Regions from separate parts of the Streptomyces sp. NPDC048481 genome, predicted to be linked through region 2. Evidence: riboswitches for the same ligand, from Rfam matches in the RefSeq annotation. Region 2 holds a riboswitch; the other holds the start of a gene.
What was found. A riboswitch is a leader RNA that binds a small molecule or an ion and turns the genes downstream of it on or off. The one in region 2 is predicted to bind cyclic di-AMP.

Region 1 (4,592 bases), on a different contig from region 2:
TCCGCGTGTGGATGTCCCTTTCGGCGACGCCCTGGGCCCGGACGGCGGCCAGCAGCGCGGCGGCGGCCTGGTTCTGCGCGTCCAGGGCGGACTGCGAGGTCTTGGCGGAGGTCTCGACCCCGGCGCCGACCACCGCGAGGTCGGGTGGCGCGCTCGCACTGCCCTCCCCGGTCACCGTCACGGTCGCGGGCGCGGTCGCGGGCGCGGTCGCCGGCCCGGGCACGGGCGCGGAGGGAGCGGGATCCGGCGCGGGAACGGGAGTGGACTCGGGAACGGGAGCGGCCCCCGGGACGGGCGTGGGCTCGGCGTGCGCGGGCCGCGGTGCGGCCGCCGGGCGGGCGGCGAGCGCGAGCGCCGGGGCCGCGCCGAGCACCGGGACGCCGAGGGCGAGCAGACAGACGACGGCCGCGGCGACGGAGCGACGGGGAAGAGGCATGCGGGACCGGTCCTCGGGGTGTCGGACGTCAGCGGGGGGGGGCGGGTGCGGTCATCCCAGCACCCGCCCCTGCGCGCGCGGGGACGCCACTCCCGTCCGGTCACCTCACTGGTGGAGCGGCCGGCCGCCCGGGACCGACGGCCGGTCGCGCCCGTCAGGCGACGGCGGAGATCCGCATCCTGATGTCGTCCGGCTTCAGCGTGCCCTTGGCGACCACGTGGTCGCCGGAGGACTCCCCGCGCAGCCGGCGGCCGATCCACGGCACGAGGTACTCGCGCGCCCAGTGCACGTCGTCGCGCCGCACCTCGAGGGTGCCGCGCGGCGGGAGCACCGGCCAGGGCTGCTCCGGGTCGGCCGGCACCTCCAGGCCCAGGACCTGGCCGGCGCGCAGCGCCACGCGCGTGTGCCCCTCCGGGGAGAGGTGCAGCCGGTCGCCGTCCCAGGCCCTGCGGTCCTGGACGGACTTCAGGGACCACAGGTCGAGCACCGGACAGCCGTAGCGGTCGGCGACGGCGCGCACATGTCCGTTGTACGTGGCGATCTTGCCGCGCAGGTGCTTGAGCACGGGGACGCCACGGGTGTCGAAGCCGGTGGTCACCATGACGGTGCCGGCGACGGCGCTCAGGGCCGAGATCGCGCGCTCGAAGCGCTCGGCGACCTCGTCCGGGTCGGTGCCGGGACGGAGGATGTCGTTGCCGCCCGCGCAGAAGGAGACCAGGTCCGGGGCGAGTTCCACGGCCCTGGGGAGCTGGTCCTCCATGATCTGGTCGAGCAGCTTTCCGCGGACCGCGAGGTTGGTGTAGTCGAAGTCGCCTTCGGGCCGCCGGTCGGCGAGGAGGACCGCGAACCGGTCCGCCCAGCCGACGAAGGCCCCGTCCGGGCCGGGGTCGCCTACGCCCTCGGTGAAGCTGTCCCCCACCGCCACGTACGACCCGATCACTGATCTGTTGTCACTCTTCGAATCGTCTGCCACAGCAGTTCATGATTCACCTTCGAATGTGACTTACGCGACCGTAGGCAGGTGTTGACGGTCGGTGAGATAAGCCACTCCTAAAGAATTTGCCAACCAGGGAATAGGCGATCGCGCCGGGACGCCGTCGGTCCGCGACGGCTCCGCGCGGTGCGGGACCGGTGGCGTGCGGACAGCACGAAGGCCGGGCCCCGGATACTTCGATCGGTGGGGCCCGGCCTTCGGCTGCGTGTCAGGCGGGGTTGCCGGGGGGTCAGCCGACGGAGACGCCGTGCGCGCGCAGGTAGGCGATCGGGTCCACGTCGGAGCCGTAGTCCGGCGTGGTGCGGATCTCGAAGTGCAGGTGCGGACCGGTGACGTTGCCGGTCGCCCCGGAGAGGCCGACCTGCTGGCCCGCGGTCACGGTCTGGCCGGCCGAGACCGAGAGCTGGGAGAGGTGGGCGTACTGGGCGTAGTAGCCGTCGGCGAGCCTGATGACGACCTGGTTGCCGTACGCGCCGCCCCAGCCCGCGGACACGACGGTGCCCGCGCCCACGGCCTTCAGGGTGGTGCCGGTGGGGACGACGAAGTCCGTGCCCGTGTGATAGCCGCTGGACCACATGCTGCCCGACTGGTGGTACGGGGTGCCGACGACGGCCCCGGACACCGGCAGGACGTAACCGCCGGCGTTGCTCTCGGCGGCCTGGGTCGTCTTCGAGGAGGAGGCCGGCGCCTTCGACGCGGAGGACTGCGAAGCCTTCGACGAACCCGTGGCGGACTGCGACTTGGGGGCCGCGGACCGGGAGGACGACGAGCCGGACGGCTGGTGGGCGCCGGAGGCGGCCTTCTTGCCGATCGACAGCCGGAGGCCGGGGTGGATCAGCGACGGGTCGTCGCCGACGACCGCGCGGTTGTCGCGGTAGAGCCGCTGCCAGCCGCCGCTGACGTTCTGCTCGTCCGCGATCTTCGAGAGGTAGTCGCCGGACCGCACGGTGTACGTCTTCGCGGTGGCGGTCTTGCGGGTCGTCCCGGCGGCCTGGACGGCCTTTTCCGGGGCCGTCTGCGCGACGGACTGCGCGGACGTCTGCGCAACCGACCCGGGGGTGGCGGCGTGAGCGCCGGAGGCGCCCATCAGCGGCAGGGCGAGTGCGGCTCCGCCCGTTCCGGCGACGGCTATGGAGCGGGTGAGACGCTGGGCCTTGGGACGGCGGTGCTTACCCTTCGCGGGCATGACGGATTCCTCTCCGGCGCCTGCGAGGTGAGCTGTCGGGTGCGGGCTGGAGATGCCCGGCCGCGCCGAGGCGCGACTTGACCCCTAGCCTGTTCCGGGAACCGGAACAGGCGGTTGTGCCTGTGGGTCCCCCGCTCCTGCCATGCACGGGTGAGTGTGCGGGATCCGGGCGGTGGCAGGATTCGGCGTCCGTCCGGATTGGGGTGGAACGTAAGCGACCCGGACGCACGGAGACAAGCGAAGGTTGCACGGTTCACGCGTTTCTCTTGATCCCCGCCGGGCATCCCCCGTCACCCTGCGTGAAACAAGTGCCTCTCTCCCCCTCAAGGCACAGGAGAACCCTGCGAATTACGTGAACATGACGCACGACGTACGGTCACCGATATGACGCTGCTCACGTGACGGTGCTCCAGGTTCCCTTACTTCCCGGCGAGTTGGAACTAAGGCTTCAATTCGGACAGAAAGCTCAGATGCGACGCAGGCGGATAACCGTCGCATCGAGGTCGCCGCGCAGCCCGGTCCGCAGTCCGTGATGCAGCAGCACCGCACCCCGGTGCACTTCGCCCGTTTCACGGCATTCGTACGACGCCGTCGGGTCGAGTCCGCGCAGCCGCAGGGCGGGGACGGGCTCGCCGTACCGCTGGGCCTGCAGCCAGGCGAGGACGACGCTCTCGTCGCCGCGCACGTACTGCACGGCGCTCAGCCCGCCCGCCGGAGGGCGCAGCCGGTAGAGGTCGCCCTGCTGCACGAGCGGCCGGATGTCCTTGTAGAGATCCACCCAGCGACGCGCTTCGGCGAGTTCGTCCTCGCTCCACTCGGAGAGGTCGCCGCCGACGCCGAGGACCCCCGCCATGGCGCTGACGAACCGGAAGCGCAGCGAGCTCACCCTGCCGTTGAGCTGGGCGTTGGGGCTGTCGGTGACCCATGCGGCCATGACGCGCGCGGGATGGATCTGACTGAAGCCGTGCTGGATGTCGAGCCGGTCGAGCGGGTCGGTGTTGTCGGAGGTCCACACCTGGTCGGTGCGGCTCATGATGCCGAGGTCGACGCGCCCGCCGCCGCCCGAGCAGGACTCGAAGGCGACGCCGGGGTGGGCCTCCCGCAGCCGGTCCAGCAGGCGGTACAGGGCCCGCACGTGGTCGACCCACAGGCGCTGCGGATAGGCGTCGTCCGGCCAGCCGGCGTCGGTGAAGCACCGGTTGAAGTCCCACTTGACGTAGTCGATCGGGGCGCTGGAGAGCAGCCCGTGGAGCTGCTCCCAGAGGTACTCCTGGACGTCCTCCCGCGCGAGGTTCAGCATGAGCTGATTGCGGAACTCCGTACGCTTTCGTCCCGGTTGGAACTGCACCCAGTCGGGGTGCGCCCGGTAGAGGTCGCTGTCGGGGTTGACCATCTCGGGCTCGACCCAGATGCCGAACCGCATGCCGAGGGCGTGCACCTGGTCCGCGAGGGGCTTGAGCCCGTGGGGGAAGCGGTCGGGGTTGGCGTGCCAGTCGCCCAGTCCGGCGTGGTCGCCGGTGCGCGCCCCGAACCAGCCGTCGTCGACGACGAAGAGCTCGACGCCGATCGCCGCGGCCCGCCGGGCGAGGGCCGCCTGCTGCTCCTCGGAGATGTCGAAGTAGGTCGCCTCCCAGGAGTTGAACAGCACCGGCCGGTCCTGCTCGGCGTCCGGGATGACGTGCGCGCGCTGGTAGGCGTGCCAGGCGCGGCTCGCCCCGCCGAAGCCGGCGTCGCTCCACAGCCCGGCGAAGACGGGCGTGGTGAAGGCCTCGCCCGCGGTGAGGCGCAGCAGGCCCGAGTCGTCGTATCCGGCGCCGCCGGTGATCTGCACGCGCGCGTCGGGGAGTTGGGCGACGGCGATCCGCCAGGAGCCGGACCAGGCCAGCGCGCAGCCGTAGACCTCGCCGCGCTCCTCGGTGGCGTCGGTGTCGAGGGCGACCCAGGGCAGGTGCTGGTGTCCGGTGTGGCCGCGGCGG
Region 2 (4,592 bases):
GCCACCCCCGCCCGACGGAACGCGTCCTCGCTCGCCCCCCGCCTGACGGAACGCGTCCTCCGGTGTCCGGCTACCGTCGTGGAGTGACCAACCCGCCCCGCCCCCAGGCCGACGTCCCGCCCGCTCCCGAGTTGTTCACCTGGGAGTTCGCCACCGACCCCTACCCGGCCTATGCCTGGCTGCGCGAGCACGCGCCCGTGCATCGCACGCGACTGCCCAGCGGTGTCGAGGCATGGCTGGTCACGCGGTACGCCGACGCGAAGGAGGCTCTCGCCGACCAGCGGCTGTCGAAGAATCCGGCGCACCACGACGAGCCCGCGCACGCGAAGGGGAAGACGGGCATCCCCGGCGAGCGCAAGGCCGAGCTGATGACGCATCTGCTGAACATCGACCCGCCCGACCACACCCGGCTGCGCCGCCTGGTCAGCAAGGCGTTCACGCCCCGCCGGGTCGCCGAGTTCGCGCCCCGGGTGCAGGAGCTGACCGATCAGCTGCTGGACCGGTTCACGGAGCGGGGCGAGGCCGACCTGATCCACGACTTCGCCTTCCCGCTGCCCATCTACGCCATCTGCGACCTGCTGGGCGTCCCGCGCGAGGACCAGGACGACTTCCGGGACTGGGCGGGCATGATGATCCGGCACGGCGGCGGGCCGCGCGGCGGGGTCGCGCGGTCGGTGAAGAAGATGCGCGGGTATCTGCTGGAGCTGATCCACCGCAAGCGCGCGGAGCTGCCCGCCCGGCCGGCGCCGGGCGAGGACCTCATCTCGGGCCTCATCCGCGCCTCCGACCACGGTGAGCACCTCACCGAGAACGAGGCCGCGGCCATGGCGTTCATCCTGCTGTTCGCGGGCTTCGAGACGACGGTCAACCTCATCGGCAACGGCGCCTACGCCCTCCTCACCCACCCCGAGCAGCGTGCGCGCCTTCAGAGGTCGCTCGCCGGGGATGACGACCCCACCCTGCTGGAGACGGGCATCGAGGAACTCCTGCGCTACGACGGGCCCGTGGAACTGGCGACGTGGCGGTTCGCGACCGAGCCGCTGCGGATCGGCGGGCAGGACATCGCGCCGGGCGACCCGGTCCTCGTCGTCCTCGCGGCGGCGGACCGCGATCCCGCGCGGTTCGCGGATCCCGATGTGCTGGATCTGTCCCGCCGTGACAACCAGCACCTCGGTTACGGCCACGGCATCCACTACTGCCTGGGTGCGCCGCTGGCCCGGCTGGAGGGACGGACCGCGCTCGCCACTCTCCTCACGCGGCTGCCAGACCTCCGACTGGCGGCGGATCCGGCCGAGTTGAGGTGGCGGGGCGGGCTCATCATGCGCGGGCTGCGGACGTTGCCGGTGGAGTTCGCCCCGGAACGCTCCGGCACCGGACAGGTCCGGATCTGAGCGAAAGTCAGCCGGAGTGTGACCGTTCGACGGAGCAAACGTGACCGGTCCTCAACTCTGTGATCTTCACGTGATCTGCGCGGCATGAACTTGTGACAAGTGATCGTCTGCCTATACGTTCACTCGTCAGCGCGACGGGCCGGTCTCGGACGTCGCGCCGGTCACTGCTGTCCAGAGAAAGGCCCTCGCATGCTCTCCGGGAACGGTCGGCACCGTCGCCCCCGTCAGGCTCCGGCCCTCCTCGTCGCGGCCGGGGTGACCGGTTCGGCCATCGCCATCCCGCTGCTGGCCGCCTCCGGCGCCAGCGCCGCCGACGGCACGGTGTGGGACAAGGTGGCGCAGTGCGAGACCGGCGGCTCGTGGAGCGCCGACAAGGGTGACGGCGAGTTCGGCGGTCTGAGCCTCAGCCAGAAGGACTGGGAGACGTACGGGGGGCTCGACTACGCGGCCCGTCCCGACCTGGCCAGCCGCAACCAGCAGATCGCGGTGGCCCAGAAGGTGCTCGCGGCGCAGGGCATCGGCGCGTGGGGGACCTGCGGGCTGACGTCCGGTCTCACCAAGGCGAACGGCGCGCTGCCCGTGGACACGGGCCTGGCGGACGACTCCTCCGGCTCGGCCTCCTCCGGACTGTCCGATCTGTCCCGGGGGCTGTCCGGATCGTCCGGTTCCGGCTCGTCGGACTCGACGGGCTCCTCCGGCGGTTCGGGTGACGGCTCGTCCGGCGCGGGCGGATCGTCCGACTCGTCCGACTCGACCACCGATCCCACCGGTTCGCCTTCGGAGTCCGCTTCCTCCTCTTCCTCGGCTTCGTCCTCTTCGTCCCCTTCGGCCTCTTCCTCCGCCGCGGGCGAGTCCACCGGCTCCGCCGCGGGCAAGGGGGCGGGCGCTACGGGCGACGGATCGCCCACGGTCTCCCCGGAAGTGAACGAGTCGGACAATTCGGGCCAGGAGGTGGGCTCTTGGAGTCTCGTCGACACCGGCTCCCTCGGCTCCGGCCGGCACCGTGGGCCCACGGCCGACGAGAACACGGCCAAGAGCGCCACGGACGTCGCGCCGAGCGGCACCGCCCCCGCCACCGCCGGCCGGCACGCCGCGGCCACCTACGTCGTCCAGGAGGGGGACTCGCTCGCGTCCATCGCCGACTCCCTTGGCCTCGACGGCGGATGGCGTGCCCTGTACGCCGAGAACAGGAGCCTCATCGGCGACGACCCGAGCGACATCGCACCCGGTCAGACGCTCGACACAGGGGTCGAATAGGGCGCAAAACCCGGTAAATACAGCGGGAGTTCACGTCACACTTCGCGCCTAATGTCCGCTTTGGTGAAAGTGTGGGATGAGTCTCAGAAGCCCTGATCGTCTTTGAAATTCGGCGGATCACGTGTCTACGGTCGAGGCCGCTCGGCAACCCGAGCCCCGGCCGTCGCAACGCCGAATCCTGCCAGCGGCAGCCCGGGAACAGTCGTCGCGTCAAGCGCCGTAGGCAGGAGCGGGGGACCCAAGGTAAGTGCCGGGACCGGCTGTAGAGGCTGGATCCGGCTTGGGGTGAAGCCGCCCCTCCGGGAAGCATCGCTTCCGCGGAGGAGCGGCCGGGCAACTCACACGGCCCGAACCCGACAGCTCACCTCGCAGGCGTCGGTGAGGGGATCCACCATGCTGTTTTCCGCCAAGGGCAAGCACCGTCGTCCGTCCAAGGCCACCCGCGCCGCCGCTCTGGCCGGCGTCACCGGTGTCGCCATCGCCGCCCCGCTGATGGCGGCCGGCAACGCCTCCGCCGCCACCGCCTCCGAGTGGGACACGGTCGCCCAGTGCGAGTCCGGCGGCAACTGGTCCATCAACACCGGCAACGGCTACTACGGCGGCCTGCAGTTCTCCGCCTCCACCTGGGCCGCGTACGGCGGCACGCAGTACGCCGCGCAGGCCAACCAGGCCTCCAAGTCGCAGCAGATCTCCGTCGCCGAGAAGGTCCTCGCCTCCCAGGGCAAGGGCGCCTGGCCGGTGTGCGGCACGGGCCTGTCCGGCGCCTCGTACAACGGCGGCTCCGACTCCTCGAACTCCTCCGGTTCGTCCAGCTCCTCCAACTCCTCGGACAGCGGCGCCAGTGCCCGCTCGACCGAGAAGCAGAGCGCCTCGCGCTCCACCGACCGCCCGGCCGCCACCAAGAAGTCCAAGACGGTCACCACCCCGACCGGCAAGAAGGTCAAGAAGGGCGACGGCGAGTACAAGGTCGTCAAGGGCGACACCCTCAGCTCCATCGCCGAGAAGCACAAGGTCAAGGGCGGCTGGCACAAGCTGTTCGAGCTGAACAAGGACATCGTCGAGGACGCGAACCTCATCTTCCCGGGTCAGCAGCTGCACCTGAAGTGACAGCCGGCTCCCCGGCGAGCCCCAGCGCCCCCACGGCCGAGGCCCGCACACTGAGGGCCTCATGAGGACCCGGTGAGGGCCGCCCCCGTCCCCACGGGCTCCCCGCTCCGGTGCGTGTTCCCCCGTACGCACCGGAGCGGGGTTTCTCTGTGTCCGGGCGCCCGTCCGCGGGCCTCCGGCGGCCTTTCTCGGCCACCCCCTTTGTTCCGGGCGTGAACAATAGGTACGGTCTCTCTGTCCACGGGACGGTCGGTCGGCTGCCGACGGCCCGGGGACGGTTAGGCTCTAGCCGCAAGGCCCGTCGCGGTCCGTCATGGCCCGCGGGGCCCCGCACAACCAGCGTCACATCCCAAGAAGGAGATGCTCGTGCCGTCCATCGACGTCGTCGTAGCCCGGGAAATCCTGGACTCCCGAGGCAACCCCACGGTCGAGGTCGAGGTCGGCCTCGACGACGGCAGCACGGGTCGTGCCGCCGTACCGTCCGGCGCTTCCACCGGCGCCTTCGAGGCCATCGAGCTCCGCGACGGCGACCCCAACCGCTACCACGGCAAGGGTGTCGAGAAGGCCGTCCTCGCCGTCATCGAGCAGATCGGCCCGGAGCTCGTCGGCTACGACGCCACCGAGCAGCGCCTGATCGACCAGGCCATGTTCGACCTGGACGCCACCGACAACAAGGGCTCCCTCGGCGCCAACGCCATCCTCGGCGTCTCGCTCGCCGTCGCCCACGCCGCCTCCGAGGCCAGCGACCTGCCGCTGTTCCGCTACCTGGGCGGCCCGAACGCGCACCTGCTGCCCGTTCCGATGATGAACATCCTGAACGGCGGCTCGCACGCCGAC

Region 1: linked by a shared signal. The riboswitch ahead of ACGFSH_RS28880 (peptidoglycan DD-metalloendopeptidase family protein) and the one ahead of ACGFSH_RS17390 (transglycosylase family protein) in region 2 are both predicted to bind cyclic di-AMP.

What each region holds. Positions count from the first base shown of each region.
Region 1 covers NZ_JBICXC010000012.1:6,514-11,105, reverse strand. Annotated here, with positions in the region: gene ACGFSH_RS28890 (SIMPL domain-containing protein) at 1-436, opposite strand, end outside; gene ACGFSH_RS28885 (SGNH/GDSL hydrolase family protein) at 591-1,376, opposite strand; gene ACGFSH_RS28880 (peptidoglycan DD-metalloendopeptidase family protein) at 1,660-2,616, opposite strand; cyclic di-AMP (ydaO/yuaA leader) riboswitch at 2,621-2,814, opposite strand; gene ACGFSH_RS28875 (alpha-galactosidase) at 3,083-4,592, opposite strand, start outside.
Region 2 covers NZ_JBICXC010000005.1:92,433-97,024, reverse strand. Annotated here, with positions in the region: gene ACGFSH_RS17400 (cytochrome P450) at 84-1,391, shown strand; gene ACGFSH_RS17395 (transglycosylase family protein) at 1,581-2,648, shown strand; cyclic di-AMP (ydaO/yuaA leader) riboswitch at 2,854-3,038, shown strand; gene ACGFSH_RS17390 (transglycosylase family protein) at 3,042-3,755, shown strand; gene eno (phosphopyruvate hydratase) at 4,116-4,592, shown strand, end outside.